Regions from separate parts of the Desulfovibrio litoralis DSM 11393 genome, predicted to be linked through region 2. Evidence: predicted binding sites of a transcription regulator. Region 2 holds the regulator's gene; each other region holds the start of a gene.
The links. Region 2 encodes sigma-54, which starts transcription at its own class of promoters, with help from an activator protein. Its sites were predicted from a motif close to CTGGCACGGNNNNTGCTT; they were not measured.
Positions count from the first base shown of each region.

Region 1: flgB (flagellar basal body rod protein FlgB) is a predicted target of sigma-54. The motif match lies at 4,151-4,168, and genes of this name have one in related genera.
Region 3: fliD (flagellar filament capping protein FliD) is a predicted target of sigma-54. The motif match lies at 6,026-6,043, and genes of this name have one in related genera.
Region 4: BT999_RS07445 (VgrG-related protein) is a predicted target of sigma-54. The motif match lies at 3,342-3,359, and genes of this name have one in related genera.

Region 1 is NZ_FRDI01000003.1:346,524-354,878, reverse strand. It holds gene BT999_RS04080 (FliH/SctL family protein) at 1-222, opposite strand, end outside; gene fliG (flagellar motor switch protein FliG) at 209-1,222, opposite strand; gene fliF (flagellar basal-body MS-ring/collar protein FliF) at 1,209-2,822, opposite strand; gene fliE (flagellar hook-basal body complex protein FliE) at 2,887-3,228, opposite strand; gene flgC (flagellar basal body rod protein FlgC) at 3,240-3,677, opposite strand; gene flgB (flagellar basal body rod protein FlgB) at 3,677-4,087, opposite strand; gene BT999_RS04050 (tetratricopeptide repeat protein) at 4,361-4,918, shown strand; gene BT999_RS04040 (radical SAM protein) at 5,091-6,146, opposite strand; gene BT999_RS04035 (HIT family protein) at 6,353-6,784, shown strand; gene BT999_RS04030 (integration host factor subunit alpha) at 6,801-7,091, shown strand; gene BT999_RS04025 (hypothetical protein) at 7,236-7,832, shown strand; gene BT999_RS04020 (ATP-binding protein) at 8,000-8,355, opposite strand, start outside.
Region 2 is NZ_FRDI01000003.1:449,574-457,928, forward strand. It holds gene BT999_RS04595 (argininosuccinate synthase) at 1-283, shown strand, start outside; gene BT999_RS04600 (twin-arginine translocase TatA/TatE family subunit) at 556-759, opposite strand; gene BT999_RS04605 (hypothetical protein) at 990-1,592, shown strand; tRNA gene BT999_RS04610 (tRNA-Leu) at 1,706-1,792, opposite strand; gene rpoN (RNA polymerase factor sigma-54) at 2,159-3,589, shown strand; gene BT999_RS04620 (hypothetical protein) at 3,639-3,956, shown strand; gene BT999_RS04625 (ankyrin repeat domain-containing protein) at 4,009-5,298, shown strand; gene BT999_RS04630 (hypothetical protein) at 5,545-6,072, shown strand; gene BT999_RS04635 (ankyrin repeat domain-containing protein) at 6,191-6,445, shown strand; gene BT999_RS04640 (ankyrin repeat domain-containing protein) at 6,482-7,411, shown strand; gene BT999_RS04645 (ZIP family metal transporter) at 7,421-8,218, shown strand; gene BT999_RS04650 (hypothetical protein) at 8,287-8,355, shown strand, end outside.
Region 3 is NZ_FRDI01000002.1:379,600-387,954, reverse strand. It holds gene fusA (elongation factor G) at 1-901, shown strand, start outside; gene BT999_RS01615 (outer membrane lipoprotein) at 1,091-1,585, shown strand; gene BT999_RS01610 (hypothetical protein) at 1,766-2,230, shown strand; gene BT999_RS01605 (hypothetical protein) at 2,234-2,689, shown strand; gene fliS (flagellar export chaperone FliS) at 3,327-4,037, opposite strand; gene fliD (flagellar filament capping protein FliD) at 4,089-5,969, opposite strand; gene aat (leucyl/phenylalanyl-tRNA--protein transferase) at 6,222-6,926, opposite strand; gene clpA (ATP-dependent Clp protease ATP-binding subunit ClpA) at 6,945-8,355, opposite strand, start outside.
Region 4 is NZ_FRDI01000006.1:51,621-59,975, reverse strand. It holds gene BT999_RS07455 (glutaminyl-peptide cyclotransferase) at 294-1,259, shown strand; gene BT999_RS07450 (hypothetical protein) at 1,286-1,861, shown strand; gene BT999_RS07445 (VgrG-related protein) at 1,928-3,214, opposite strand; gene smpB (SsrA-binding protein SmpB) at 3,462-3,914, shown strand; gene BT999_RS07435 (HPP family protein) at 3,981-4,523, shown strand; gene BT999_RS07430 (hypothetical protein) at 4,562-6,277, shown strand; gene rffA (dTDP-4-amino-4,6-dideoxygalactose transaminase) at 6,545-7,699, opposite strand; gene BT999_RS07420 (AMP-binding protein) at 7,828-8,355, opposite strand, start outside.

The DNA.
Region 1 (8,355 bases), 100 kb from region 2:
AGCTTGTTTTTTGATACGTTCCAAATATTCTTTTTCTGTTTTTTCGTCCCAGATTTTTGCATTTGAACTACCGCTTAAGTTTTTTAGCGATACTTCAAGCAAGGGGTTTGGTCCCATAAAAACCGTGCTTGAACCATGTGTTTTTGAAGTTTGATTTATTGGGACAGCAGCCTGATTTAACGGCATTGCCTCTGTATTAATATTTTGATTAGACAAAGACATCACCACCTCCGCGGCTAACAACGACTTTTCCTTCTCCCTCAAGTTTGCGAACGGCTTTAACAATATTTTGTTGTGCCGCTTCAACATCAGCGAGTTTGGTTGGTCCCATAATTTCAAGATCTTCTCTGATCATTGCGGAGGCACGTTCGGACATATTCTTAAAGAAGATTTCTTTTAATTCATCAGAAGCACCTCTGAGTGCCATAGTCATATCTTCGTTTGAGATTTCTTTTAAGAGTTCACGTACAGAACGATCATCAAGCGCTTTGACATCTTCGAATACGAACATGAGGTTTCTGATGTCTTCTGCCATTTGAGCGGCTTCTTCTTCGATTTCTGCCAAGACTTCTTCTTCGGTTGCCCTGTCGCATGAGTTAAGTATTTCGGCAACAGATTGAACACCACCGACTTTGCGTCCTTCTTTTCCGCCCATGGCAATAACCTGACTTTGTAATACTTTATCAACAGCGGCGAGCATTTCATCAGAAACAGCTTCTAATCTTGCCAAACGCATTAATATTTCTGAGCGAGAACCGGCAGGAAGGTTTTGTAATAAACCTGATGCTTGTTCCGGTGCTAAGTGTCCGAGTAAAAGAGCCAGAGTTTGCGGGTGTTCGTTCCTTAATATTTGAGCAAGGAAACGAGGGCTGATATTGGCTATATCTCTAAAAGGAGCAGTACTTGAACTTAAACCAAGCGTATCGATAACATACTTGCTTGTATCGCTGTCAAGGTTTTTCAAGAGTAAGCGTTTAACAGTCTCAGAACCACCGCGTACTTCTTCGCGTCCGCTGATCATGCTATAATGAAACTCTCTTAAAACAGCTTCTACTTCTTCTTTGGGTACAACATCAATAGCTACTATGGCTTTTGAGATTGCGGCAATTTCTTGACGCTCCATACGTTTAAATACTTCTGCTGCAAATTTGTCGCCTAAGGTTAATAATAAAACAGCGGTTTTTTGTAATCCGTTTAAGGTGGAGTTATTATCGTTTTGCACCTTTTGCTCCTTCTGGTTCTTTTGACCATTGGCGAATAATGCTTACAGCTTGTTCCATGTTTTGCTCAGAGAGCTGGAGTGCGTGTGCTTTAATATCTTCTATTTTTTGAATTGCTTCAAATACTTCAGATTCGGCTATTCCCTCAATAAGGGCTAAGCGTTCTTCGCCCATAGGTAAACCTTCGAGCCCCTCAAGCATTTCGCCTTCGACTTTTGGTCTAATTAGAGCCAAGACCACAGGGCGTACAACCATTACAAGGAAGAGGAAGATAAGCAGGGCGTTTAAGAATGGCTTGCCAAAGCGTAAGGCGTAATCAGACATTACTTCGCCAACACTTAAATCAGGTAAAGATTCGCTTTCTGAAAAAGCAATACTGCTAACTTCTATACTGTCTCCTCTTGCACTGTCAAAGCCAACAGCCGAGGCAATTAAAGACTTAATGCGTTTCATTTCTTCATCTGAGCGAGGGCTGAAAACTGTTTCGTTGGTATCGGGGTTTGTGTTATAAACTCCGTCAACAATAACGGCAACACTTAATCTTGTTATTTCACCGACTTGACCGACTATGCTTTGTTCTTCTTTGTTAATTTCAAAGTTGGTGGTACGAGATTCACGGTTGCTAGCTTGGTTGCTTTGTCCGTTTCCGAGTCCATCACCTCTAAAGTTAGTTTCCGGAACACCGGCATTTAAGTTTGATTGCCCTTGGGTTGATTCTTCGCTTCTTTGTTCAGAGCGTACAACGGTTTTATCGGGGTCAAAAAGTTCTTTTCTGAATGTACGTTGGCTAAAATCGAGGTCGGCGTTAACCTTAGCAATTACTTTTCCCTGACCGATAATGGGGGTAAGCATTTCCTCAATGCGGCGTTCTATACTTTGTTGTACTGATAATCTATGATCAAGTTGAGTCGAGCTTGTTCCGACTAAGCTTCCGTCTTCTGCCGGTTCAAATAAGATTCTTCCGCCTGAGTCCGCTACTGTGATGCGGTTTCTATCCATACCTTCAACAGACATGGTAACTAAGTTAACGATAGCTTGAACTTCTTTTGGGTCTATTTTTGAGCCTTCTCTGAGCTTTATAACTACTGATGCAGAGGGTTGAAGTTTTTCTTCAACAAAGAGGCTACGACGTGGAATAACAAGGTGGACTCTGGCTGATTCAACGCTTGGAAATTCTGAAATAGTTCTTGCGAGTTCGCCTTGTAAGGCTCTTTGATAGTTTATTTTTTGAATAAAATCGGTTTGTCCGACTTTTACATCGTTAAATATTTCAAAGCCAACGCCTTGTCCTTGAACAGTACCTTCTCCGGCTATTTTCAATCTTGTTTCATAAACCAGATTTGAAGGAACGCTAATGGTTGTTCCCCCGTTTTCAAGTCGATATGAAACTTTTTCTGCCTGCAACACTTTCACTATGCGTCCGGCATCTTCTTGTGCCAGATTACTATAGAGTACTTGATAGTCGGGTTGACCTACCCACCAAACCAAAGCGGCAAAAGCAACAACAAAGGCGACTGCCAAAAAACTTATAAGAAAACGTTGAGAGGTCGTAAAACGAGACCAAAAATTTTTAAGTTGTTCAAGCACTGTATTAAAAGACATATGACGTACTCCACAGAAGAAAAGATATATTGACTTTTTAAGTTAAACTATTGGTTAATATTAATTAAAACTGAACCTTGCTGAGTTCACGATAGGCGTCCATCAGCTTATTACGTACAGCCGTTGTCATATTCATGGCTAAGCCGGCTTTTTGTAAAGCAATCATCAATTCATGAACATTTTGTTGTTCACCAGAGGCAAAAGCTTCTATCATGGTATTTTTTTCTCGTTGCATATTATTGACGGTATTTAGAGAACTTTTAAAAGTTTCTTCAAAGCTGTTTACCGGTATGGTTTTAGTTTGCAACATTTGAGAGCGGTTAGATCTATCTGCTCTGTCAAAATTTGCCTGAGCTTCGGAATAGGCTTTTAGAGCCGTATTTTGTGTGTTATTGTTAAAACCCATGTTGTCCTCCTTTATCTACCTATTTCTAAGGCTTTGTTATACATAGCTTTAACGGTATCCATCGTCGCTACGTTGGCCTCATAATTTCTTTGAACAGTCATCATGTGTGCCATTTCTTCAACTACGTTAATATCGGGATATTTAACTATTCCGTCTTGGTTGGCGTCCGGGTGTCCGGGTTCGTATATTTCTTTTTCCGGTCTTTTGTCGGCGACTATATCCATTACCCTTACGCCTTTTAGTTCTCTGTCTAAGGCACTTTGCATTTGTCGACTAAAAGAGCTGTCTACATCTGTTGCCGCCATAACTACCGATTTTCTGCGATAAGGTCCGCCTTCGGCTGTTCTGGTTGTTTTAACGTTGGCAAGGTTCATGGAAATAATATTTAAGTAGGTACGATCAGCAGAAAGAGCAGAAGCACCTATATCAAGAGCAGTCATAAAGTCCATTATTTTTGTCCTTCTTGTATGATGTTTTTTACACCGTCATAGCCACTTTTAATTACGGTTGTGAGTGTGTTATATTGTAGAGAATTTTTAGCCATAGCCGCCATTTCTTTATCTAAATTAACAGCATCAAGACCATCAATGACACGTGGTTCAAACTGTGTATTTAAGTCTGCTTCAAAAGTGTTGGGGTTAAATACTGACGGTAGGTGGCGTGGAGAGGTTCGACTCATTTTACCTCTTGCATCAATTCCCAAGGCTGATTGAAGTTCTTTTTCAAAATGAAGCTCTTTTGACTTGTATCCCGGGGTCTGTATATTTGCGAGGTTACTCATGACAACATTCTGACGCTCAAGTTGCATGTCGAGAACTCTGCCTGCAAGAGCCAAGTGGGGTTCAAATAGTGTTTTCATGTGCTTTATCCTTTGCGTTGCGGAAAAAAGTTCCGTTTTTTTATAAACTTACGCAAAATAGAGAAGCAAAAAGCGTTCCAATTTGATAAATCAAATAAAATCAATATGTTGTCTGAAAATTATTTTATAACAGTGTCAAAATACAGGCTGTTCGCTATTGGCACAAGAAATGCTCTTTTCTATATATCAGTGAAAGTTTGGAATACTTTTCCTAGTGCCAGCATTTTATGTCAAACCAATAAAGTATAACATTTAAGTATGAGGGGAAACACAATGAGCAATCATATTGATTATGAAATTAACAAAGAATTGGGCGAATGTTATTTACACATGGGCGATTATGATAAAGCTGAAGAATATTATCAAAAAGCTGCCCAGAGTGCTGATGATATTGCAGCTCCTTTTTTAGGTTTAGCAACTATTTATGTGCAACGTGGTGATTATGATGCTGCTTATGCCCAATACAGTAAAGCCGCCGGCATTGAAAAAAGTGATAAAGCTTTAGCCGGAATGGGTTTAGTACAAATGGAACGCAAAGATTATGATGCGGCCTATGCTAATTTTAAACAAGCCCTTGAAATTAATCCTGAAAACATGGTTGCTATGAACTGTTTAGTTCAAATTGCTCATGTTCAAGGTCGCTTGTCTGAGCTTGTAACTGTTCTTGAAAACTGCTTAAAGATAAAAGAAAGTGATGCTGTAAACTTTACTTTAGCCGGTTGTCTTGTCGCTTTAGGGCGTAAAGAAGAAGCAAAAAAATATTTACAGGCGATTATGGCTCAAAACCCTAAACACGAAGCCGCACAAACCCTGCTTGCAAATATTGCCTAATTATTTATATTTTTAAATTTTGTTTTAACCTGCCAGCCTAAGAAAAAGCTTAGACGGTTAAACGCATACGAATAACCCATAAGAGGAATATGGCAAAAAAGCCGTAAAAATTCCCCTCCCCAATTGACTCTCCGTATATTTTGAGCTGGCGCCAAATATCGGGGAGTCTTTTTTAGTTGAGCATAAAAAAATTGTTTTGCCAAAATTTTATCTTGCAACGTGTGATACCGAGTGTTTGATAGATTGCTTCGAGTTTATTGGCGTGTCCAAAAAGTTCGCCTTGATAACGTTTGGGGATAAAAATTTTATTAATTTTGCTTTTATGTAAGGCTTTATAATAGATAATTTTTTGACTTATAAAAGCTAATAAAGCTTGGCTTCTGATAATTTGCCCAAGAGCGGGGTGGTTTAATCCTGCTATTGTTGCTTTTTCAAGCTCGGGTTCAGGAGACAAGCCCATGCGGATAATTGTTATTTTATTTTCCCACGCCATTAATTGAGCTTGACTGAATAAGATTGTGATTAAGGGAAGGTTCCAAATTTTAAATTCTTTTTTCTGCCAAACCGTCTCAAGCTCGGCACCTTTGATTACCTGACAGGGATAAAGGCGTAATGATTTTGGTTTGAGCCTTTTGACCCAATCAAGGTCGTTTAAAAACATGGTTGGGGTTTGTCTGGGTAAGTTTGGTAAAAGCTGAATACCCAAGTTTAAGCCGGAGTTTTTTACTATTTCACAGGCACTTATTGCCTGTTTTGCAGAATAGCCCCTGCGAACCGCATTGAGAACTTCGTCAGAAAAACTTTGAATGCCAAGTTCGATCATGCTTAACCCAAAACTTTTTAAGGTAATAAGCCAATCTTTTTCGATACTGTCTGGTCTTGTGGAACAGCGAATATTACTTAAGAAACCGTTTTCAACATTGTTATGATATTTTTGTGTCGTTTTTAAAAGGGCGAGTTGAGCTTCGTTTGGCAGGGCGGTAAAAGTTCCGCCATAAAAAGCGAGTTCTACGTTTTTATTTTTAAGAGTCTGAGTTTTTTTTTGATATGCTGATAAAAAAATATCTAAACGTTGAGTTTCGTCTTTTAAATTAAAAGGTTTAAGCGTTTTTATACCTGTTTGTTTTTCTTGAGCACAAAAAATGCATCTTTGTTTGCAACCGGCATAAGGTAAAAAAAACGGCAAAATAGTTTCTTTTTTTTTATTGTCCGGAGCGTTGAAAAACATAGATAAGCCTTTTGTGTGTGATAAAACTTTTAATTGTTTTAATATATGGTAAATATTTAGTTTGTGTTATTAAAAAGTTAGTTGAGAGTATAGCTTACAGTAAGAATTTATTTTCGTAAATAGGAGAATAATGCTTGCCAGTATTGATAAAAAAATATAATAATACCTTATATTATAATGAATATTGTAGAATCTAAAGGGATAAAATGCAAAAACAGCCATTAAACCAAGATTGTATTTTTTGCAAGATCATATCAGGGATTATTCCTTCTTCAAAGGTTTTTGAAAATGAAACTATTTTGGCATTTTTAGACGTAAGTCCGATTAAACCCGGGCATACTTTAATTATTCCCAAAGGACATTATGAAAATCTTTTAGACTTGCCCGAACAATATTATTCTGAATTAATTAAGATTTCTCAGAAAATCGGCAAAAGCATTATTGAGAGCGGTTTAGGAACAGGCTTTAACTTAGTGCAAAATAACTTTCCTTCTGCCGGGCAAGTAGTAATGCACGCTCATTGGCATATTATTCCTCGCAATGATTCTGATGGGCTTTATTGTTGGGCGGGCAATCAATATAAAGATACAAATCAAATGCTTGAAATTGCAAATAAACTTTCAAGTTTAATAAAATAATAAGGGAGAAGTTACTATGAATGCAACGACTTTAACAAAGGCTGATTTAGTAGACGGAATTTACGAAAATGTTAATCGTAACCGTGCTGAAGTAAAAGATATTGTTGAAGATTTACTCAACATTATGAAAAATTCTATAAAAAAAGATCATGCCTTGTTAATTAGCGGTTTCGGAAAGTTTGAAGCTTACGGAAAGACTGCTCGCAGAGGCAGAAACCCTCAAACTGATGAGTCTATTACTTTACCTCCGCGTAAAGTTGTTGTATTTAGACTTTCTCGTAAGTTTAGAGAAGAGCTAAACGGCTAATTTTATTATAAAATAAAAGCTTGTTATAAGATTTTTGGCTTTATCCAATAGTCATTCTGCTGGTGTTGCCTTTTGTTGCGTTGTCTTTTGTTGCGTTGTCTTTTGTTGTATTTTTTTATAAGAAATACAAGATGTGGAGATGTTATGGGATTTTTTAGCAATTTATTTAAGAAAAAAGAAACAAAAAACTTAGATCAAACAAATGACAACAAGCAAGCCTCTGTACAAAACACTGATCAGAATACTGTTCGAGCCGATAATAATAAACTCTTAACTCCGCCAACAATGGATGAATCTAGCGATTTTAAAATGGTTATGGAGGTACACCCGCTTGCCGGTAATCTTTGTATTGCCTTGCCTGTTGAATGGGTACCTTTTGAAAGCGATAGGTTTAGAGCCAAAAATGCTGATGGTTCTGTTTTAGTTTCTGTTTCAGTCTTTTCTATTAGTCCGGAACAGGCGGCTTCTTTTTCTTCTAGCGATTATATTCAAGACCAACGTGGATTATTCCAACGTTTTGTTGATGAAGGCGGTTATGAACCTTATGATGACTTTCATGCCGAAGATACTTTTGTAATGCAAAGCTTTAAGGTTGATGAGGAAACTCAATATTACCTTCATATGCTTTTGCAAGCTGATGAATTGTATTTGATCAATATTATTATTCGTAATGTTGGTGATTATTCCCTGAAAATGCGAACGACCATACAAGCAATAAAAATGAGTATCGCTCCGTGTTAATTGAGACTATTGCACAATAGGCTCAAAGTGGCTTTCGTCAGAAAGACACTCCAAAACAGAGTTTTGCAATGGTGTTAATTTGATAAAAGTTAGTCTGATAAAATAAAAAGTCCGCTATAAAAACGCTTGGTTTTATAACGGACTTTTTTTATATTTATTTCATGTGGTTATAAAAAGGGGCTAAGTGCCTCTTTTCCTTCTCTGGTTAAAATAATATGCTTGGCTTTTATTTTTGAACCGCTAGTTTTTATGGCATTTTCTACCGCAGCAGCCAACCCTCTGCAACAAGGGACTTCTACTCGTAAAACAGTACACGAACGCATATTGGCATTTTTAAAGATCGCCTCAAGTTTTGGCTGGTAATTATCAAAGTTTTCAAGCTTTGGACAAGCTAACAGCAGAACTTTGTGTTGAAGATATTCCGCATGAAAGTTTTTTGCCAAAGCTACCGCACAATCTGCACAGATTAGTATATCGGCATTTTTCAAAAACTCGGCGTCAGGGGAAACAAGGTGTATCTTAA
Region 2 (8,355 bases):
CTTAATTCCCCGTTACGCCGCCTGTATTTATAACGGCTTTTGGTATTCTCCCGAAAGAGAAGTATTACAAGCCCTTATCGATAAATCACAGGAAAACATCAGCGGAACCGTGCGTTTAAAACTATTTAAAGGTAACGTATTTTGTGTTGGTCGTAAGTCGCCTAACTCATTATTCAGAAAAGATATCGCCACCTTTGAACACGACGACGTTTATAATCAAGCTATGGCAACAGGCTTTATTCAACTTAACGGGCTCAGAATTCAAGGACATAACAAAATTTAAGTAAGATCAAAACAACTTATTTAAAATAAAAAGCCACTTTTAAACAAAGTGGCTTTTTTTATTTATTTAAAATAGTGTTTGTTTTAAAAAAACACATACTTGCCTGCTAATTAAAACAGGACATAATAAGGGCAAATATAAAATACCTTAAGACAAAAACTCAATTCGTTTACACAAACATTAAAATTAAAAACGAGCCTTTAGTCAAAGACAAGCTTAACAAATAAATTCACAAGCTTGCTTCCAATTATCGCCTTAATTAGTGATAAAGACTAGGCCTGTTTGTCTTCTTTATCCGAATCTTTTTTGCCTTGTTTGGGAGTAACGTCAATTTCATCAGACTCTGATGATGCACGTTTAAAATTTCTAATTGCCTTTCCAAGTCCGGCACCAATTTCAGGCAACTTACTTGAGCCAAAAAGCACTAAACCGATAATTAAAACAATCAATAATTCTTGCATTCCGATGCCAAACATAAATAGCCCTCCAAAATTCTGCTCTGTTATATATATGCAGTCAACGCAAGCAAGTCAATGCAGAAATGCGTAAATTAACTATTTTCAAATTTCCACAAACTAATATACTAAAATAAAACAATATTAATAAGCAACTTGAACTCATCTATTCTCTTCTAACCCGTTGACAGTATGCGGGTAATTATCTATTGTTTAATAAGGTTAGCAATAAAAACAAAATGGAGCTTTGAATGAAAAACTTTATAAAAGTTTGTCTTATTTGTTGTTGTAGCATATTACTTTGGTCTCAAGAAACTCCGGTAAAAGCAGCCGAAGAAGCACCTGCGCCTAAAGAAGAAAGCACGGTTAAAAAAGGTGTAAAGTCCACGGTTACAAAAATCATCTCTGTCGGAAAAGAAGCACTCTCAGGCGTAGATGCCGGTATAGACGAAGGTAGAAAACAAGGCGAAAGCACAGATGGTGCAAAAATTGTTACCAACGCAGCCGAATTGGATAAATTGCTATCAATTAAAGTGCTTAAGGTTGAACCGCTTGAAGAGAACACTGCCGGAAGCGAAAAGGCTGATGATAAAAAAAATAAACCTAAAAACTATCAAGTTACACTCGCAGTTAAAAACGATAACGACTATATCGTAAGAATTACAAATCTATCTGATTTACAAGCGATTGTTTTATTGGATAAAGATGATTTTTCATACCCTCTCAACTCTTTCGCCAGTGATATAAACGCAATACAAAAATCCAACACTAGAGTGCGTTATGTTTTTTATAATGTCGAAGGCGAACCAACAACCGTAAGATTTCTTGGTAAAGATCTAAAAATAGAACAATAGTTTAAATAATAAAGCATATAAATAAAAAAGACTTATGAACCACATAAGTCTTTTTTTATACCAAAATTACAAGCTCAAATTAAATCAAAAAACTTTTTAAATAATAAAAAATTTGGTGCCGAAGGGGAGACTCGAACTCCCATGTCCTTGCGAACACTAGAACCTGAATCTAGCGTGTCTACCAATTCCACCACCCCGGCGAAGTAAAGAATTATACGCTTTCAACAAAAAATATCAAGTATTTTTCACAAAAAAACTTTAATAATCCCTTATACTAGCTTAATTAAAAAAAACAGCACAATAAAATTGACTCAAAATTAAAGCTATTGGGCATAAACTTTGCATATCGCTTGCAATAATTATAAGAGTATGTCAATATCATCTGAACTTGCGACATATTTATATCGCTTTATCAATCTGTTAAGCCACTTTTTATCAATTTAAAACCATTACAAAACTGAGTTTTGGAGTGTCTTTCTGGCGAAAGCCACTTTGAGATTATTGTGTAATAGTCTAAATTTACAACTTTTTATCAAAGCTTTATCAGTATCAATAAGGTAAGTCTCATGGGTCTTGAACTTCGTACAAATCTTAAATTAACTCAACAACTTGTTTTAACTCCACAGCTACAACAAGCGATTAAGCTATTACAACTCTCAAGATTAGAGTTAATTGAAACTATTAACCAAGAGTTAATGGAAAACCCTTTTTTAGAAGAAGGCTTTGACGACCCCAACGCCGGAACAGAAGACCTAATCAGCGAACAACGAAAAACAGAAAATAACGAAGAAGCTTACAGCAAAGAAATAGCTCAAAACGCCGACTGGGAAGATTATCTCGGAGACTTCGCAAGCACAACTCGCCAACATAACATGAAAGAGGTAGACCTTGAAGAAGGATTAAGCGCCGAAGCCAGATATATCTCAAAAACGTCTCTATCCGGGCATTTAATGTGGCAGTTACATCTTTCGAGATTTACCCCCAAAGAAGTTGAAATAGGCGAATTAATTATAGGAAACCTCGATAATAAAGGTTATCTCCAATCAAGCACTGAAGACATGGCAGAGGTTTTAAAAACTGACCCCAATCAGGTAGAACAGGTTTTAGCTCGCATTCAACTTTTTGACCCTATCGGTGTTGGGGCAAGAACCCCCCAAGAATGCTTACTTATTCAATTAAAAGTTTTAAACTATGACCGTGATCCGATTTTAGTTTCTTTAATCCAAGACCACCTCGATGATTTGGAATCAAAACGCTATAAGCCTTTGTTAAGAAAATTTAAAATCGAGATGGAAGATTTAAAAGAATATCTCGACATTATTCAATCACTTGACCCGCTTCCCGGAGCTAACTATGATGACAGCGAGCCTATGTTCGTTAGTCCTGATGCTTACGTTTATCAATATGATGACGATTTTATTATTATCTTAAACGACGAAGGGTTACCAAAACTTCAACTCTCATCTTTATATGATGAAAGCATGTCATTAAATTCCGAAACAGAAAAAGAATATTTTAAAACTAAAATAAGTTCGGCGACTTGGCTAATCCGTAGTGTTTATCAACGTCAAAAAACACTCTATAAGGTGTTGGAAAGCTTAATCAAAAAACAGCGAGACTTTTTTATCTCTGGCGTCTCGGGCTTAAGACCTCTCATCTTAAAAGATGTCGCAGACGACATAAACATGCACGAATCAACAGTCAGTCGCATCACTACAAATAAATATGTGGCTACTCCTCACGGAACTTTTGAATTGAAATTTTTCTTTAACAGTGCTTTATCATTAGATGATGGCAGTGAAGTCGGCTCGGAAAGCGTAAAAGCCCTGATAAAAAAACTTATTGCCGATGAAAACCCAAAAGAACCCTTAAGCGACGAAAAAATCGGCGAATATTTGAAAGATGTTTTAAAAGTAAATATCGCCAGGCGTACAGTCGCAAAATATCGCACAGCTTTAAAAATTCCTTCTTCTTCAAAACGCAAAGAACTCTTATAGCTTACACTAGAGAACTAGTTGTTTTAATTCACAAGAACAGAGAACAGCCATGCCCCCTTTACTCAAAAAAGATGAACTTAGTGAATTTATTCAAACAGGAAAAGCCAAAATACAAGCTGAAAAACTCCTTGGAGAATCAACCGACCATATTCAATATGGCGGAAAAACCGTTTATATTTATCAATATTATGAAAATTGCATAACAAAATCTGTTTGGTTTCATAAGCTCTTAGACCTATTGACTTTAGGCTTTTTCTCAGATGTTTTAGATACGGAAGACAAAAAACTAAGAACTTTATATATTGAATATACTGAGCAAGATCTTATAAAAGAGTTTGGGGCTAACCCTAAAAAATATTTGCAATAAATAGCTATTGCTTCCAAATAAAATAACCTTGAATTGGAATAAGGATTAAACAATGTCAAAACGTTTATTTCTCGTAATTTTTGTGTTAGTATTCAACTTTTTGTTTACTGTTTCCGCTTTTGCCATGAGTGGTGATGAGTTTCTTGAGAGATGCCAATATGACAATATCAATAAAATCAAAGAAGCTCTTGCAAGTGGCGTAGATTTTGATGTGAATGATAGACATTATAAAAAGGACTTGGTGAGAGCCGTAGCTTTAAACGCTGACCCTGCCGTATCAATAGAAATTATAAAGATCGGGCTGTTGGATATAAATGATAAAGACTGGCAAGATAAAAATTTATTAATGAATGCTGTAAGTATAAATGAAAAAAATACTTTGATTCGCATACAAGAATTAATCAAGGCTGGCATTGATGTAAACACTAAAAATCAATATGATGAAACCGCCTTGATGTTTGCAGCAATCAATAACGAAAACCCTGAGGTGATCGCAGCTTTAATTAAAGCCGGGGCTGATGTGAATGCTATAGTCAGAGATGGTGAAACAGCTTTAATTCATTCGATAAAACTAGGCAATACGCCCTTAACTGTTATCAAAGAACTGATTAAATCTGGTGCAGATGTAAACGCTCAAGGGAAAGGCGGGGCTACTGCTTTAATGTTTGCGACACTTCATAACGAAAAACCTGAAATAGTTACTACCTTACTCCAAGCCGGGGCTGATGTGAACAAAAAGAATAGAATAGGTGCAACCGCTTTGATTATTGCAGCACGAACTAACAACCACCCACAAGTAATAAATGAATTACTTAACGCCGGTGCTGATGTGAATGCGAAAGATGAAAAGGGTGAAACGGCGTTATCTTGGGCTGTTTTTAACACTATAAATCCTAATCTAATAACCAAACTTGTTAAGTCCGGGGCGGAAATCAATGAAAAGAATCAAGCTGGGGAAACTCCTTTAATAAGAGGAACAAAAAATAATTCTAATGGTTATACAACTATAATAGAACTCATTCAAGCCGGTGCAGATGTTAATATCAAAGACCCAGATGGTGAAACAGCTTTAATGTTTGCCTCACGTTCAAACAAACACCCTCAAGTGATTGCGGAATTACTTAAAGCCGGAGCCGACGTTAACGCTAAAAATGAAAAAGGCGAAACACCTTTAATCTATGGAGCCTCAAATAGAAAAAACCCTACTGTAATAAAAGACCTTCTTACCGCAGGTGCTGATGTGAATGCTAAAAGTCGATATGGTGCCACAGCTCTGTCTGTTGCCCAAGAATGGAATAACATTCAAGCGATAGCAGTCTTAACCAACGCCGGGGCTAAATAAAATTTATTGTTGATTCTTACAATAAAAAAAAGCTGAACAACTTTATAGAGAAAAAATATACATTCATCAGGCACAAACGTTTAGGCACAAACGTTTAGGCACAAACGTTTATTTCTTTTAGCGTTTGTGCTATTCTTTACTCGTCTATTTTTCGTATTAGTATTAAAACTTAACTCAACTCGGCTTAACTGATTTAATAAGCTTCAACAACTAACCTTTATTACATCAATCAAAAAGAACCTAACCATGAAAAACGTAATCATGAACAATATGCAAAAAATATTTATTTTCGTCATTATTGCTTTACCATTTCTAACTGCATGTGTGAACGGGCTTCCACAAAACTGGCGATTACCCACAGACAAAGAGCTAAAAGCTACGTGGAGAGATGAAAATAAAGGCAAATATGCAATAGTAAAAGGCGATTTTAACAGTGATAAGATAGTTGATGAAGCAAAACTGTTAGTGCGTAAAGACGGCATGGGTTTTGGGCTATTTGCTTTTGTAAGTCAAAAAGATAATTATTTCAAAACCTACCTCTTAGATGAAATGCAAGATCATACATTAATACAAGTTTTTGGAATTAAAGATGTTGCAAGTGGTGTTTATAAGACAGCTTGTGGAAAAGGTTATTGGGATTGTCAACAGGGAGAAACTCCTGAAATAGTCATAAAAAATACAGCGATTGATTATTTTAAAACAGAAGGGGCTAATTCGTTTTTTTACTGGGACAATAAAGAAAATACGTTTAAAAGAATTTGGATAAGCGATTAAATTGTTTCAAGAAAACACTAATTTTATAAATTTTACAACACGCTTTATTATTCATCGTTATCTAAGATTGTTCTGAATCAAAAATCAATAACAATATAAACTTTCTAAGGCTTCGAGCATGTCAAAACGCTTATTTTTCGTAATTTCTGTTTTATTATTAAACTTTTTGTTTGTTGTTTCAGCTTTTGCAATGAGCAACGAAGAGTTTTTTAAGATATGCGAAAATGGCAATATAAAACAAATAAAAGCAGCAATAGCAAAAGGAGCCGATGTGAACGCTAAAGATAAAGATGGCTTGACCACTTTAGATTATGTGAGAGCAAATAAAAACTCTGATATAATAAAAGAGTTAATGAAAGCTGATGCAAAATAAAATCAATAACAATATAAACTTTCTAAGGCTTCGAGCATGTCAAAACGCTTATTTTTCGTAATTTCTGTGTTATTATTCAACTTTTTGTTTGTTGTTTCAGCTTTTGCCATGAGCAACGAAGAATTTCTTAAGATATGCGAAAATGGCAATATAAAACAAATAAAAGCAGCAATAGCAAAAGGAGCGGACGTTAACGCTAAAGATGAAAAAGGTACGACGGCGTTAATGTGGGCAAAATATAACCCAAAACCGCTTGAGCCAATAAAAACACTGATCAAAGCAGGTGCGGACGTTAACGCTAAAGACAAAAGAGGACAAACTGTTTTAATGTATGCGGTAACATATACTCATAGCCACGAAGTAATCACGCACTTATTAAAAAGTGGTGCTGATGTTAATGCTCAAGATAACGAGGGCTTAACCGCTTTAATGTTACTTGCACGCAATGAACCAATTTGGTTTCCATGGGATGTTGATATTCCGAAATATAGAGCTAAAAACTATAAGTCAATCCGCATATTAATTGAAGCCGGTGCAAACGTTAATGCTCAAGACAAAGAAGGTAGAACAGCTTTAATGCACGCAGCAGAAGAAAACGAAGACCCGACTATCATAACAGGCTTGATAAAAGCAGGTGCGAAGGTTAATATGAGAGATAACTATAAGACTACGGCTTTAATACGTGGAGCAGAATACGCCGCAAACCCCGCTGTAATAAAAGCATTAATCAAAGGCGGTGCTGAGGTTAATTATGAAAACTATCCAATTTTAATTGTGGCTTTATTTAATCAAAACAATCAGGCGATTATTCCAGAGTTAATAAAAGCCGGAGCAGACATAGACGCTAAAGACAAAAACGGATTAACCGCTTTAGACGGTGCCGAGTCATTAAAAGATTACAAGGCGATGGATATATTAAAAAAAGCCAAGAAAAAACAAAACGATAAAAAAAATAATAAAAAATAGGATTAAGTCATGTTCGATTCAGTTATATTTTTTGCCTTACTTGCCGGTTTATTCACTTGGGGCATCACTGCTTTGGGTGCGGCAACTGTATTTTTTGCCAAAGATGTATCTCGTAAACTTTTGGATTTAATGCTTGGTTTTGCGGCCGGGGTTATGCTCGCCGCAAGTTTTTGGTCGCTACTTGCTCCCGCTATTGAAATGAGCTCTGATTTAGGGCGTTTTGCTTTTTTTCCCGCCATGCTTGGATTTATTTTAGGGGCTTTGTTTTTAAGAGGAATAGACTATATTTTACCCCACTTACATTTTGGTAAAGAGATAGAAGATGCTGAGGGAATTCCCACAACTTGGAAGCGTAACACTTTATTAATATTAGCTATTACCTTACATAATATCCCCGAAGGTCTCGCAATTGGCGTAGCTTTCGGAGCGTTGGACGCAGGGCTTCCCTCCGCCACTTTAAGCGGAGCGATTGCTTTAGCTTTAGGGATAGGTCTACAAAACTTTCCGGAAGGTGCGGCGGTTTCATTACCTTTAAGAATGGAAGGCAAATCTCGCTTTTCTGCTTTTATGTCCGGGCAACTTTCAGCGATTGTCGAACCTATCGCCGCCGTTATCGGAGCTTATGCTGTTTCTATGATGCACCCTTTATTGCCTTATGCTTTGGCGTTTGCCGCTGGTGCAATGGTTTTTGTGGTGGTTGAACAGCTTATTCCCGAATCACAATCAGGCGATAACGCAGACGCCGCTACTTTAAGCCTTATCGCCGGTTTTAGCGTTATGATGATGCTTGATGTTGCCTTGGGGTAGAGAATACAAAATAGAATATAATTGCATTATATTTAGACTCGTACAGAATAATTAGCAAAGGAAGAAATATGAAAATATGCACTAGTGTGTTAATCAGTATTTTGTGTGTGGTATTTTTCTCATCCAGTGTATTGGCT
Region 3 (8,355 bases), on a different contig from region 2:
CGCCCTGCCAAAATTACCGGCACCTTTAATTTCTTATGCTTTAGAACCAAAAGAAAAAGGCGATGAAGACAAAGTTTACAGTGCTATTCAAAAAATAATAGAAGAAGATATTACCCTTAAACTAACGAGAGATAGCGAAACCGGCGATATTCTGCTTTCAGGTATGGGGCAACTACATATAGAGCTTGCGGTTGAAAAAGCAAAGCGTCGCTATAAAGTAGATATTATTCTTAATACACCAAAAGTTCCTTATCGTGAAACAATTAAAGCAACAGCCAAAGTTCAAGGTCGTCATAAAAAACAAAGTGGCGGAAAAGGACAGTTTGGAGATTGTTGGATAGAGCTTTCGCCTCTTCCTCGTGGAACAGGTTATGAGTTTGAAGACGCTATCGTCGGCGGAGTAATTCCACGTCAATATATTCCGGCGATTGACAAAGGTATTCAAGAATCAGCCGCCAGAGGCTTTCTCGCAGGTTATCCGATTGTAGACTGTAAAGTAAAAGTTTATGACGGAAGTTATCATACTGTTGACTCTTCTGAAATGGCGTTTAAAATTGCCGGTTCTCTTGCCTTTAAAAAGGGTATGGAACAATGCAAAGCGGTTTTACTCGAACCTATTGTAACTATGGCGGTTTCCACACCTGATGAATTTATGGGCGATATCATCGGCGATTTATCAAGTAGACGAGGAAAAGTTCTTGGCTCTGATTCCATAGACGGAATAACCGAAGTTAAAGCTCATATCCCCATGAATGAAATCTTGCGATATGCTTCTGATTTACGCTCAATGACAGGCGGACAAGGCACCTTTACCCTAGAGTTTTCTCATTACGAAGAAGCTCCGCCTCAGGTTGTTGAAAAAGTTGTAGGCGAATATAAAAAGAATAAAGCAGACGAATAAGTTTCTTAATTTGAAAACTCCAAAATATATTAAAATGTTATGTTTGATATGTTGCGGAGTTTTTTATATTTAAGCCACAAACCGTAAAAAATTTATTCATATTGTTATCTTATAACGTTGACGACAAGTGAAAACAGGCTTATAAGAATTATATTTATTTCATATAAACTATCTAATATCGGAGTATTTATGTTTTTTAACAAAATAAAAATCTTTTCGACTATCTGTCTGTTTGCCTTACTTTTGGGTGCTTGTGCCTCTCAAACAGGAGGGTCTTTTAACTCATCGGAAACTCGCAGATCACAAACAGTAAGAATGGGACACATTATCGCAATTGAAGACGCCGTTATAGAAAATAACCCCTCGGGTCTTGGTTCTTTAGGCGGTGCAGTTGTTGGTGGTGTTGTTGGTAATACTATGGGTGGCGGATCAGGACGTGTTCTCACCACTCTTGGCGGAGCCATTATCGGCGGACTAATCGGAACAGGTATTGAAAGCCGAGTTAACCATAGACAAGCTATTGAAATCGTTGTTTCTATTGATGGAACGAATGAAAAAATTGCTGTTGTCCAAGAGCTTGGCGATGCTGAACGTGCTTTAAGAGTCGGCGACAGAGTACGCATTCTCAGCGGAAACGACGGTTCTGTAAGAGTTCGCGGTGGCGGAACAGAGTCTAAAAACTAATCGATTCTTATAAACTTTATAAATAAAAATACGTTGTTAAAATTATCTTAACAACGTATTTTTATTTGAGCTTATTTTTAATAGAAACTACTGTGCAAGAGTATCTAACAGAGTATAACACGATGATAAATAACGCAAAACAGCGTTTTGTAATGGTCTTTTAAAAGAGGACAAATATTAATGACAACAAATTATTTATATTACGGATTAATCACAATCAATTTAATTTGTGTGCAACTCTACGCTTGGTTTGAAAACGTAGCTGATACGCCTTCTATTCCCATATCTCTCTTTATTGCCACAATTTTTCTGTTTATGTTGTTAAAAAAACAAATTGAAACAGAACGCAATAATTTTATGGCTCTAATTTATGGTCCAACCATCAGCCTTCTTATACCGGCATTATCAGGCTTTTTTATTGGTTTTTCCGCCCTTATTAAAGTCGATCACAACACAAGCTCTTTTTTAGACATAATAAAGGGAATAGTAGCAGGTAGCTTCCTTTTATCAATAATAGCGATTATAAGTTCTTTATTTCTTATTGGTTTTTTAAGCGTAATCAATACGTTGGGCTTCTTTGTATACCGCAAAGAATTCTTAAGGCAAGCTTCTTTTAATAACGACAACACAAAGCTTAAGTCTTAAAATATGACGGCTAACAAAATTTATTACGGCTTAATGATAGTTAATTTGTTGTTTGGTGAAATAATTTTATTCAATATAAAATCGGACTGGCTCTTACACCTATCTTTTTCGACTTCGGCAATTTTTATTTTTACATTTTTTAAAAAGTCTATCGACCACCCTCAGAACAAGGCATCAGAATGCTTCTTTTATGGTCCGATTATTTCCTGTCTTATTGCACTTTGTGGTTTTTTCTTAGTGTTCTTTGGAATGAGCATAAGCGACTTTTCTTTTCACGGCGTTTGGGCTTTGATATTACATATATTTAAAAACATATTCATCTCTTTGGTTGGTGCGTTATTAGGTTCTATATTCGCCGGTTGGTTTATTGCTTTCTTTATAGTTATCAACACAATAGGCTTATTTTTGTATTATAAAATCATGTTAAAAAATTCAGCTCATAATCACAACAAGGTTTAGAAAAAATATGCGAGCTAATCAGATTTATTACACTTTAGTAATTATCAATCTTTTATTGGGAAATTTTATTATATTAACTCTCAATAAATTTAACTACGCTCAATATATTCCAATGGTCTTACCTTATAGTTTTTCCGCTATATTATTTTTTGTGTTGTTTAAAAAATGGATTAAATCAGATACTCGCCTTATCTCACTTTGTTTCTATGGCTTTATTATATCAATCTTTATTCCTTTTTTAGGCGGAATTTTGCTTGGTGTAATAATTGAGTTAAATGGTCTTTTTCTAGAACCACTCACAAGCACATCAAATATCAAACAAATCATAACGAGTTTAAGTATAATTACAGTAATCTTAAGGAGCCTTCTCAGCGGTTTTTTATCTTTAATTTTCAGCTCTATCTTTATATTATTTTTTACGGTTCTAAATATTATTGTTTTTTGGTTATATCAAAAAAAGCTGAAAACTTTTCCGGCTGTTATAAAATAAAAAACCTCTCGTTAAATCTATTTTTAACAAGAGGTTTAAATTTATTATATAATTTTCTACAACTAAATTAAGACCATTGCAAAACTCAGTTTTGCGTACTTTTTTTCGTTTTCGGGGATACCCCCGAATCCTCACAAGAGTCTCTAATTAATTACCGGTTTGCAAACGGCGATACATATTGGCAACATTATTACGAGTAGCAACACTTGCTACAGGTTGTGTTTGTTCTGCTTCATTGCCGCTTTCTTCTTTAACAGATTTTTCTTTGTTTAAAGCCTCAACAATTTCCTGTTGATCGGCAACCGATTGTAAAGAAGCCATGGCGTTTGGGTTATTTCCTTCTGATGAAGTTGTATATACTGACGTATAGTTTGCCACATTTTTCATATTTGTCGGTAAGGTAACATTACTGCTTTGAACAGGCACGTTTGTTTTTGCAATTTCGCTTATACCGGCTTGTGCCGAAAGGTTCGCAGTAGCAGTCGCATTATCGGCAGGGCTTAAAATAAACGCATAAGCACTACGCAGTCCTTCCAGTATCTTAATAACCTCATCAATATAACTTTGGTTCATTCTGAGGTTTGCAGTTAACAATCTTGTATTACAAAAAAGATATAAACTATGTAAGTTTTCAGAGATATTTCCACCTCTGTCTATATTAATACAAGCGTCAAGTTCTGAAATAATATCAATAGCTTTAGAAATTAAAATGCCTTTTTTGGCATAATCTTTTTCCGCCATCTTCTCTTTAGCTTGAACTAAAAACTTAATTGCACCATCATACAACATAAGGAGTAACGCCCCTTGAGAGGTTGTATTAACTTGTGTTTGAAGATATGCCTGAGCAACTTTTTGCATCTTTTGATCTCTTTAATTAAACTTTTTATATTAACTCGTTATCAATTTTGATTATTTACTACTGCTTGAACCCAAAGTCTTAATCTGAGATTCAAGCTGTTTTTGAATACTGTTGTAATAAGAAAGGGTAGATTCAAGTCTGGCAAACTTAGCGGTGGTTGTTCTTTCCCACTTAGCAAGCCTTTCTTCTTCTTTCAATATTTTTTTCTCAATGTTCATGATGATCCCCTGTTGAGAAACATCAGAGCTGTCTTTCCCTACATATTGAGCTATAAGATCGTCCATACGGGCGATAGCTCCTTTAAATGTATAAGGATGATCCGGGTCAGACGGATTGGGAACAGTATCATTACGTGCAACTACTTCATATAATTCAGCGGCTTTACCTTGTTTAACAAAAACTTTTCCGGTATATCCAGCTCCTGGTGTCAGGTTATTAACTTCAAGAGTTAAACCATAAGCTCCTGATGAACGGTCTCCGGCAACTATTGTTTTTCCGTCTCCGTCGACAATAGCCGGCTTACCATCTATTTTTGCATTAATGACCCTACCGGCTCCATCAATGTCATATTCCACAGAATATTCTCCGGCGAGCGTTAGACCAGGCAAGGTATTTACAAAGCTAAAATTATTGGTATCTGTTTTACCTGTATCTTTTGCGGCAAATAGTTCCGCTATCGCCATAGGGTTAGTACGCAACGCTTCATCAAGCGGATTTACACCACCATATTTACTTAGATCAGGATCAAAAATCAACTGCCCGAAAGTAGTGCTGTCTTTATCTGGATCAGTAATAATACCAATGCTTGCCAAACTTGAATATGGGTCCCAATAGGGACTGGTCTCAAGCCCCGGAGGTGGCGGAGTATTTCCTCCGTTTACAAACCCCTTAGCCGCACCAACCAAAGCTTGGCTGATTTGAGAACCTAACAATTGTACAACATAGTTACCGGTTAAAACTCCACCTTGTTGCATATCAAACAAAGAGTCGGTCAATGACGGATCTTTTGTCTGTTTTGTGCTGTCCACAGCGGTTAACGCCTGATATGTAAGTTTAAAGGTATTATACATATCCATAAAAGACACAATATTTTCTTTTATTTTCGCTGTATCTGCCTGAACAGTAACGGTTGTGCTACCTGCTGAACGCAATGAAAAAGTAACACCCTCAACAACTGATTCAATTGTGTTTGACGAAGACAACAACCAGTTAGGGTGAGCCGGCCAATCGTTTATGCGATATTTGGCATCTTGCGGAGCTTGGTGTGTCCACTCAGCAGCGTTGGTAAAGTTAACTCCTGCTGCGTTACTAATATTTGTACTGGGAGTAATATCAAGAGTTTTTCCGGCACCAAGATCCATTCCTCTTATCTGAAAGCTAACCTGACTGCCATTTTGAATAATCATAGCCCTTACATTTGGGTTTAACGCATCGTTATTAATCAAGTTTGTTAAATCGTTAAGAGTTGACCCGCTTGGAATATTAATTGTTCTTGTTGTTCCGTTATATGTATATTCAAAAATTTGGTTAGAACCGGAATCATTAATAATTGTTGTTTTACTGGTTAACTGTGGAGAGGAATAAGCAGAAATTGCGTTTTTGGCGAGTTGAAAAACTTCAAGGTTATAGTCTCCAACCTGAGCTTGTGCACCAACGGTTACACCGGCAACAGAAGTGCTTGACACAGCCGCACTCTTAACCATAAACTTGTCAATTGTGCTTAATTTTGCAAGACTATCTTTTAAGGTTGTCAACGAATCTTTTAAGTCTTTAAAACCCGCTACTCTCGTCTCCCAGTCTTTTTTCCATTTAATGAGCTTACGAGCCGGCATTTCTTCGATTTTACGCAATTGTGCAATCATTGATTTAAAATCATAATCCTTATTGGTTTGCACCAAGCCGGCCATTCCGCCGGAAGTATAGTCAGCCATAATTTACTCCTTCGATATAGAAAAAAATTCCTTATATCTATAACATCTTTATCTGAAAGCAAGAAGCATGCCCAAAAAGCTTTTTTAAAAAAATATAAGTAAAATTTATTTTAAAGCTTTTATAAAGTTCTTTTCGGCAAATTAAACTTTTTTGATAGGTACTGTTCTTTATATAAGACCCATTGCAAAATTTCGTTTTGCGTGCTTTTTTTATCGTTTTATGCTATGTTGTAGTGTCTTTCTTACGAAAGCCTACGAGACTATTGTGCAAGAGTCTCTATATATAGTCCAGTTACCTCTTAGCGTTTCTTCTAACATATTCTTTGAGAGTTCTTGCATAAAAGCTTGGCGAGAAATTTCTCTTGCCCCAAAACGTAAGACATTTTCAGAACGTTGCTGACAGTCCAACAACCTGAAATTTAACTTTTTTAACAAAGTAACAAGACCGTAAAAGGCGATTTTTGAGGCGTTTGGCTCTTTATAAAACATAGATTCCCCAAAAAAAATATTACCGAGAGCAACGCCGTAAACTCCGCCACAAAGTTTGTTATTTTGCCAACTTTCTATAGAATGAGCAAAGCCGAGCTTATGTAAATGTAAATAAGCTTGTTGCATTTCTTGAGTCAACCAAGTACCTTCTTGATTAGGTCTAAAACTATTTGCACAGCTTTTAATTACCGCCTCAAAAGCCGTATCAATACGCAATTCAAACGTTCCGGCGTTGATCACTTTTTTTAAGCTCTTTGGCAGGTGAAACTCATTAAGAAAAAGAACACAGCGTGGATCAGGGTGCCACCACAAAATCGGGCTGTCTTCGTTATACCAAGGAAAAATACCCAAGGAATAAGCCGTTAAAAGCCTAACAGGAGTTAAATCTCCGCCAACAGCCAAGATTCCGTCTTCATCAGCCAAAGCGGGATCAGGAAAATCAACAGTATTTCGAGAAAGTAAAAACACAGCTCACCTAAAACAAGTTTATGCAAAAGAAAAAAGAAGTTCTGTTTTGGGTGAATAGTTTTTGTCTGCATCTAACATTACTTTTCCGCCTTTTTGAAGTTTTCCGAAAAGTATTTCTTGCGATAATTTATCTTCTATTTCTTCCCTAAATACCCTGCGTAAAGGTCTCGCGCCCTGACTTTGATCATAGCCTTTTTTAGCAAGCCAAGCCTTGGCGTTGTCGGTCATAGTAAGTTGAATTTTTTTCGCATTTAAAGCAACTTGTAATTCGGCAAAGAATTTATTAACAATACCTTCCATAACCCCTTGAGGCAAAGCATTAAAAGGAATCATCGCATCTAAACGGTTGCGAAACTCAGGGCTAAAAATAGTTTCTAAAGCTTTTAAACCTTTTGAACGAATTTCTTTGTTATCAGAATTTTCTTTATTGCTTGTATCATCTTGGCTAATTTGACTAAAACCAATAGACTTTGCCGCCATTTCTCTCGCACCGGCGTTTGAAGTCATGATTAAAACAACGTTTCTAAAATCTGCCTTACGCCCTGTATTATCAGTTAAAGAGGCATAGTCCATAACCTGTAACAAAATATTAAAAATATCAGGGTGAGCTTTTTCCAATTCATCGAGTAATAAGACCGTATATGGATTTTTACGAATAGCCTCGGTTAACAAACCACCCTGTTCAAAGCCAACATATCCCGGAGGCGAACCGATAAGTCTTGCCACCGTATGTTTTTCCATATATTCGCTCATATCAAAACGCACAAAACCAATACCTAAGGTGTTTGCCAACTGGCGAGCCAATTCTGTTTTTCCAACGCCTGTTGGACCATAAAATAAAAAAGAACCCATCGGTCTTTGTTCGGTATTAAAGCCGGCTCTGGAACGTAAAATAGCTTTTGAAACTTTTTCAACAGCGTCATTTTGTCCATAAATATTAGTTTTTAATTCATTTTCAAGTTTTGCCAACTTTGTTTTATCAGAAGATGTAACTTGGCGAGAAGGAATACGTGCCATACCTGCGATAATTTTTTCAATATCAGAAACAGAAATAGTTGGAGTTATTGAGTTTTTTATGTCTGACAATGAATCTGACGCTTTTACCTTGTTTTGTGATGAACGCAACAATCTTAAAGCCGCACCGGCTTCATCAATCACATCAATCGCTTTATCGGGCAAAAGTTTATCGGGCAGGTGTCTTACGGAAAGTTCAACGGCCGCTTTTAAAGAAGCCGGGCTGTAATGTACGCCGTGGTGTTCTTCGTATTTTTCTTTTAAACCTTTTAAAATTTCCAGACATTCCGCTTGACTCGGTTCAGGGACATCAATTTTTTGAAAACGCCTGTTTAACGCCCTGTCTTTTTCAAAATGATTTCTATATTCTTCGTGTGTGCTTGAGCCTATACAACGAATACTGCCGGAAGCTAAC
Region 4 (8,355 bases), on a different contig from region 2:
CTTTAAAAGGTTTTGGCTTTATCGCGTCTTGTTTTGAATAATATTCCAAATATTCAAGCGTCTTGGGCAATCTATTAACTATGTGGGGTGCTCAGATCGCCCAACTGGCTTTATATTTTGGAGCAAACGACTTATGAATTATCAATTGGTATAACAACAATTAAATCAATATAATATATAGAGAGATAAAATATTTTAAATTATATGATTGTAACATAACAATATATATGCTATGCTTTATTTTTAAAGGGAAACAATGAAACCATTGATAAATCAAAGCAAAGAAGTAAAATATGTTGAAAAAAAACAACCATAATTACAAACACTTGAAAAAGATTAGCTCATTTTCTTTTATTTTCATCTTTTACTTACAACTACTCATGGCGTTTTTATTCTTTGATTATAAACAAGTTTTTGCAGACCCCAAAAGCACCTCTGTTCTCAATCAAATTGTTACCGCCCAAAAAGATACTGAAACACCTGTCTTTAAAGCCAAGGTTATCGGAAAACTTCCCAAAGATGCGAGACATTTTACTCAAGGTTATTTTTTTATAGGCAACAAATTATATGAAAGCACGGGGCTTAAAGGTGAGTCGGCTTTATATCATATTAACGCCAAAACAGGTACAACAGTTGAATACCGCTGTTTAAGAGAATATTTTGCAGAAGGCGGAACAGAACTTAACGGACATATTCACCTTTTAACCTGGCAAGATAAAGTACGTTTTATTATAGACCCCAAAACCCTTAAAATAATTGAAACCAAACCGTTAAGCGGCGAAGGTTGGGGTATATGCAATGCAGATTTAGACAACACAAAACCATTGTTATGGTATAGCGACGGTTCAGCGACTTTAAGACTAATGAAAGTTCATAAAAACTTTGATTGGGAACAAATTAAACAAATTACCGTTTATGACCCCAAAGACAAAAAACCTGTTGATTGTTTGAATGAGCTGGAATTTATTAACGGTTATATTTTTGCAAATATCTGGAAAAGCAACAAAATCGCAATAATAGACCCCAATAACGTCGGTAAAGACGGTTTTGTACCCGTTATGGCTTGGCTTGATTGTCAAGACCTGTTTAAAGAACAATGTAATGAAAACAAACATAATATGTATTGGAACGCCGAGTCGTCGGTATTAAACGGAATCGCTTGGAATAAAGAAAAACAAAAACTTTTTGTTACGGGAAAACTCTGGAACAAAAGTTATGAGCTTAGCTTGCCCAACCTTGTGTTAGAGTCTGTGCAATAAAGTTTGAGATTTTATTAGAGGAATTAATGAGTAGTACAGCAAAATATCTCTTTACCATTTTACTTGTGTTTTCCGGGCTTGTTTGTTTGTATTACATCAACCAAAATAGGTTACACCCAAATGAAACCACAGAAGAACTTAAACTCGTAAACAATTTCCTCGGCTCTTCCGTGAAAAGCTTTGTCCCTGAGGCAAAAAATAAAACATGGCGAAAGATTCTGTCTAAACATTCTTTTTCTAAAGATCAAAGAATAGGTTTCAGAGCAGTGAACAACACAAATGAAGATTTTCTCTCAAAAGAGCTTGTTTTGCTAATCGAAATAGATCCAAAAGACTCTGCATACAGCAAGGTGCTTGCTGACAACAATATGCAAATCGACAGTTTAACTATAGGGTTGTATTTTTTAATTCCAAAAGATTCAAAAACACAAAATTATCAACTTAAAAAAACTACGCTGTGGGATATGACGAAAAAAAACCAACCTTTCATGGTCATTTTACAGGACGTTGATTCTTCGCAATTAGTAGCAGAGCTTGTTAACAACAAACCCCTAAGTTTACCGACAGAGATACTTTCTTTATTGCTTTCAAATTACAAATAAATAATACCGTAAAAAGACTTAACCGTTTGCTTGTGATTCATAGCAATAAGTTAAGAAACAACCCTTTTACGCCTCATTACTTTTTAACATATTCAAGGCAAGGTTCATCTCGCTTCTTAAGCGATTTTGCACGGAACCCCTCACAGCGGCACTAGAAGATGCGAACTGACCTGAGCGAATTTTATAAACGCTTTTGATTAAAGCTTCGCCAAGTTCGTTACTTGTAGCGATATTTACGCCTTCTTTATTTTCAAATTTGTCGGCGGCTTGATTAAAAGCTCTTGCAAAAATTCTGTTTGCACCAGAAGGACCATGTTGCACTGCCGTACTAAAAATTACTTCATGCATGGCAAGTGGCATGTTTTCAGGTTCTATTCCCGTTGATTTTGAAATAGCTCCAAGGGCGGGAAGGTAGTGGCTCGCTTGAATAAATTGCTCTTGCAAATTTTCAAAACGCTCAGGTTCACTGCTAGCAATTTGTTTCCAGACAGCCGGCATTTTTCCGGTGCGTCCGCCTGTGTTTGCCGAACCGGCGGCTTTCAACTTGCTTGCAATATCAGGAGCGACATCATCTAAAAAGTCAATAAAAGCGTCCATACTACCTACTCTTGAAGCTAATTGATACTTTCCGTAAGAAGTTCCGCCGGCACGGTCATAACCAATAGCGGCTATTCCGTCCCTGCCCGATTCAAATTTTGCAGCCAAAGAACCAATGCCCCCGCGTGAATTTCTTAATTCTTCAAGAAATTGATCGCTATCAGGGTTAAAACGTTGAGTGCTTTTTAACATATCGTTTAAGGCACTGCGAATAGTGGAATTTTTATTGAGTGTTCGTCTGTGTTGTCCGACTCTTACCGCCATTTCGCCACGTTCGCTTCTTTCCGAACCCGCTTTTTTTAATTTTTCATGAAAGGCATTTAAAAAAGGAGCTTGCTTTAAACCCGCCGATTGCAGATCGTCAATACCCATCTGAGACGCAAGTTCAGGGTTGGCAAACAAAGAATCGAGCGTTTTTAACGGATCCGGGCTTGACTGCATTACCTTAGCAAAGGTAGAAAGAGAATGAGCGTTTTTACGTTGCCCATCTGCATCGCTCACCATTTGTTCGGTCATAAAGTGGCGACCGGCGTTTTTTTCTGCCATTACTTGTTGTGTATTAAGCTTTTTCTTTTCTTTATTGTTCAAAGCCTGAATGTTTTCTTGTAATGAATCTGCAAATAAGTTATTGGAATTAGGTTGAAAAGAATTTGCACGAGAAGACGGACTAACCCCGCCGGGTAATCTTTTTGGCGTTTTAGACGCTAAATTTTGGTGTAAACCTTCTATATTAAATATCGTTTTATTATATGTCATAACTCAAAACTCCTTAACTTTATTGCCTAACGCTTTGTAACAACTATATTTATTTTAAATACTTAAAAATAACTCTACAACTTTTCTTTAATAAAAGGTATCTTGCTTAAACGTCAATATCAACGACAAGCAAAAACTGTTCCCATCTATATTTATACTATAAAATCATAGATGTTATTACTAATAACACAATAAAATATCAAACTATTGTCAAAAAATTGTTTTTTAAGGTTCAAACGGTAATATTATGAATAAAACAAAAAACTCAAGCTTGATTGCACAAAACAAAAAAGCTCGCCATCTTTATGAACTTTTAGATTTTTTTGAAGCGGGTTTAGTTTTAACCGGCCCTGAGGTAAAAAGTCTAAGAGCGGGAAAGTGTAGCTTTACTGACGCTTATGTGGAAATAAAAGAAGGCGAAGCTTTTGTGAGCGGTTTACATATCGCCCCTTACGCCAACGCCGGATATGCCCCTCAGAACCCCGATAGGTTAAAAAAGCTTTTGTTACACAACAAAGAAATCCACAGCCTAACGGTTAAACTTGAACAAAAAGGTTTAAGCGTAGTACCCACAAAAATATATTTTAAAAACGGTAAAATAAAACTTGAAATCGCTCTTGGACGCGGTAAAAAACTTTATGACCAACGAGAAACTTTAAAACGCCGTGCCATTGAAAGAGATATGGAAAGAGAAATATAAATATCACCTTTATTTTTATTCAACTTGCCCTTCATTTTTTCCATTCAAGCCAAGACGAGATAAAAAATGCAATTTTTTAAAAAAATGCGTGGTTGTCAAAAAAGAACCCATTCCACGACTGACTTTAACGAGCTTCTTTGGTCTATAATCGGGCTATTTGTAGCAATAGGCGGTTTAAGCGGACTTCAACTTATTTTGTTTGGCTCGCTGGCTCATGGCGGAATTATTATTGCACCGCTCGGAGCCTCGGCAATCATCATTTTCAGCTCGCCAAACTCACCTTTTTCACAACCACGCAATCTGGTTTTGGGGCATATAATTTCTGCATTTTGCGGAGTCAGTTCCGCTTTAATTTTTAAAGAACATATTTGGCTCGCTTCGGGTTTGGCGGTAAGTTCTGCATTTTTATGTATGCAACTTGCTCAAGCGATACACCCACCCGGCGGAGCAACCGCTCTCTTTGCCGTTATCGGCGGGGCAAATATCAAACAGCTCGGTTATCTTTATGTTTTAATGCCCGCCGGAATCGGGGCTGTTGTGCTCATGGTGATTGCCTTAATTTTTATTAATCTTTCAAAAAACAGACAATATCCGCAATATTGGCGTTAAAATTATTGTTTTAGCAAATTGAAAAAGAGTTTAACTTCATGAAACTAAACGGACGTTTAAAAGATTTGTTTGAGGCTTTTACAAAAATAAATGAAACGGCATTGCAAGATGAGCGTTTAATTTCTTCGCATGTTTTGTCAAAAGCACCAAACTATAATGATATTTTAAAAAAGTTTTTGCTAAAAGAACCGCCCCATTCCCCAAACTCTAAAAGTTGGCGTTTTTACTACGCTTTATTGCTTTTGTTCATAAAATATTTATTAAATAATCTTGGGCATTTAGCCTTTATACTCACAGCTTTGCTCGCAATAAAACTTTCGGGTTTTAAAACTTTTTCATTAAAAACAAATAAAAACCCTCAAGCTTTTTTATTTATTGATACTTTTTTGTTAATTCCCAAAATCATTCAAGATAAATGTTTCAAAGAGGCATATTTACCCAACTTAAAAGCTCAAAACCTACAACGCATTTATATTTTTCGCCTTTATGGCTCTCGCAACCCTTTGAAGATCTATCAAGCTTTTAAAATTTTAAGTAAACAAAAAGACTTTGAACAGCTTCCATTTTTGGCGTTAACAGACTTAAATTTATTGAGCTTTTCTGATTTTTTGAGTCTGTTAAAACATATCGCTTTATTTCCCTTTAGTTTATTGCGTTTAATCAAAACAATAAAACAAAGCGAGTTATATCGCAATAAAAGCGACGATTCGCCTATTCCTTATATTTTGGATAGCCTTAAGCAAAGCCTCGGGCATTGTAATCTTATTCCGGAGGCGAGGCGTTTATTTGGCTTGCGTTTGGGTCAAGTTTTAAATCTTTATGTAGATGAAAGCTTACTGTCAAAATCACGACTTATTAGTTGGCACGAAAATCAGAGCATCAACAAAGCGTTTTATTATGGCTTGCGTCAAGCCTCAGGTTTAATTCCTGTCAACAACACAAGAAACAATCAGGCAAACAAAGCCCCTCTAAAGTCTTTGCCTATAATTGGTCTGCAACTTTTTATTTTTCCACATAATTTATTAAATTGTTATCCTGATGCCTTAGAAACAAAAATGGGGTTAGCCCCTGATATAACTATGTATTCAGGAAAATATTTTATTAGTCAAAATCCGGACGAGAATATTTTGGGAAATTCCAATAGCTTTGTGCAAAAACTGGAGCTTGGAGCATCGTTACGCTATGCCCAATTGTTTAAACAATTACGAAACGAAGATTTTAAACTGGCAAGGAAACGCCTCAACACTCAAGCTTTTACAAGCTGTTTGGTTTTATTGTCTTATCACCCCGACGAAACAAGACTTATTCTCAATTTTGTTAAAGAAATAAGCCTTTTACACCCTGAATTTTCTTTTAGTTTACGTTTTCACCCCGCAACGCAAATTCAAGATTTTCAAACTCTTTTGCCTGAAAAATATACTCTCGCCAAAGGTAGTTTATACGACAATTTTGCAGACTTTAGCTTTGTTCTCGGATCAGGTTCTGGAGCCTTAACCGAAGCCGTAGCTCTCGGCGTTCCTGCCGTACACATTGATAATGAAACAGATAACGAAGATATCAGCCTTAATTATCTCGGCGAATTTGGAAAAAATATTCTTTGGGTTCGCGTTAACAATAAAAACACTTTTCTTGAAGCAATAGAAAAACTCGCCAAACAAACCAAAGCGAGCGAACATGAATTATTGACCACTCAATTTAGAGAACTGTTTTTTATCGAACCCACACAAGAGGCAATTCAAAAAATGCTTAAGTAATGAGTTTATTAACAAAAATTTCAGCAAAAAGACTTTTTTGTTTCTTGTTATTCTACAGCAGAAAATATTCTTTTTTCTAGCTCTCGATTACTCTCTTGCTCAATTTCAAGTTACTTCTTCAACAACTCTTCACGTTCTTGTACAGACGTTAGTTGTTCTCGTAATGCTTTAAGCTTTTCCTCTGTTTCCCATAGCTCTTGCTACACTGATACCGAGAAATATAGTATTTTCCACCACCATTCACCATATTTTCTGTACATACCAAGCCTATATCTTGGTTGTATCATTTAATATTTTTTTCAAAGTTTTCAATATGTACTCTTGTTCACCTATACCAAGCTCCACCCAAAGAGGAAGACGAATTAAACATTCTGATTGTTTTATAGTCATTGCAAGCTCCCCTTGTACTCTTCCAAATTGCCTTCCAGCCGGAGAAGAGTGTAGCGGAATATAGTGGAACACAGCATTAATACCGGCATCTTTTAATTTACTTAAAACATCGGTTCGGTTTTTTGTTGATTCAAGTAATATGTAGTACATATGAGCATTGTGAGTACAATGTTCCGGGATTATAGGGCGACGCAAAAGCCCCTCTGTTTCAAGCGGTGCAAATATTTCATGATAATAATTCCAACACTGCATACGCCTTTGAGTAATTCGTTCTGCCTCCTCAAGTTGGGCCCAGAGGAAAGCAGCCATAACTTCTCCCGGTAAAAAAGATGAGCCAACTTCTTGCCAAGTGTATTTGTCTACTTGTCCTCTAAAAAAACGGCTTCTGTCTGTACCTTTTTCTCTAATGATTTCTGCACGCATCGCCAGAGCTGAATCATTAACTAAAAGAGCACCACCTTCACCGGAAATAACATTTTTAGTTTCGTGAAAGCTGTAGGCTCCAAGATGCCCTATACTGCCCAGTGCTTGTCCTTTATAACTCGACATAACTCCTTGGGCAGCATCCTCGACAACCGCAACCCCATGTTTTTTGGCTATTTGCAAAATTGTATCCATCTCACAGGAAACGCCGGCATAATGAACAGGCACAATAGCTTTTGTACGTTCAGTAATAGCATCTTCAATTAATCTCTCATCAATATTTAAAGTATCTTCACGAATATCCACGAAAACAGGCGTTGCACCTCGCAAAACAAAGGCATTGGCCGTTGAAACAAAGGTAAATGAGGGCATAATAACCTCATCACCAGCCTTTATATCAAGGAGCAAAGGCATCATTTCAAGGGCAGCAGTGCAAGAATGGGTTAATAGAGCTTTACTACTTCCTGTTTTTTGTTCAAGCCAAGCATTACAACGTTTGGTAAATGGGCCATCTCCGGCAAGCATGCCTCCAAAGTGAGCTTCTGCAATATAATAAAGCTCTTTACCTGTCATATAAGGACGATTGAAAACAATTGGAGTTTGTTGCATAATCTTAACCTCTTATAAATGAAAGTTCTCTTGTGCAAGATGAAGCATAATCACCCTCAAAATCATTATACGAATGCGAATACTAAAAATGCACTCTTCATTGCTAATCATTTTAATGAAATCAACAATTATTGTTTTAAAATGGCAATTAAATGTTGTCTATCCACTTTGCCGTTTGGGTTTTTGGGAAGTTTATCCATAAGCTCTATTTTACTTGGAATCATATATTCAGGAACAAGAGTTGCCAGTTCCACAAGCAGTTGCTTTGCATCAAGATGACCAGAATAAGCTACAAAAGAAATTAACTTGCCATATGCAGTATTAGTTTTATTATAAATTACAGCTGCTTGGCTAACATTTGGGATTTTCATCAACGCATGTTCAATTTCTTCCAGTTCGATACGGTATCCCATATGTTTAATTTGGTTATCTTTGCGTCCTACAAAAAACAAGCGTCCTTCGTGTTTTCTTACTATATCACCTGTTTTATACATACGCTTCATAAAACGCCTTGAATCCGTCAAGGTATGAAAGGCATTATTAGTTTTTTCTATATCATTAAAGTAACCAGCGGCTACATTTGGACCAATTAACCAAAGTTCACCAATATCGCTTTCACCCCCATCATCATCAACAACACAATAGTCAAAATTTTG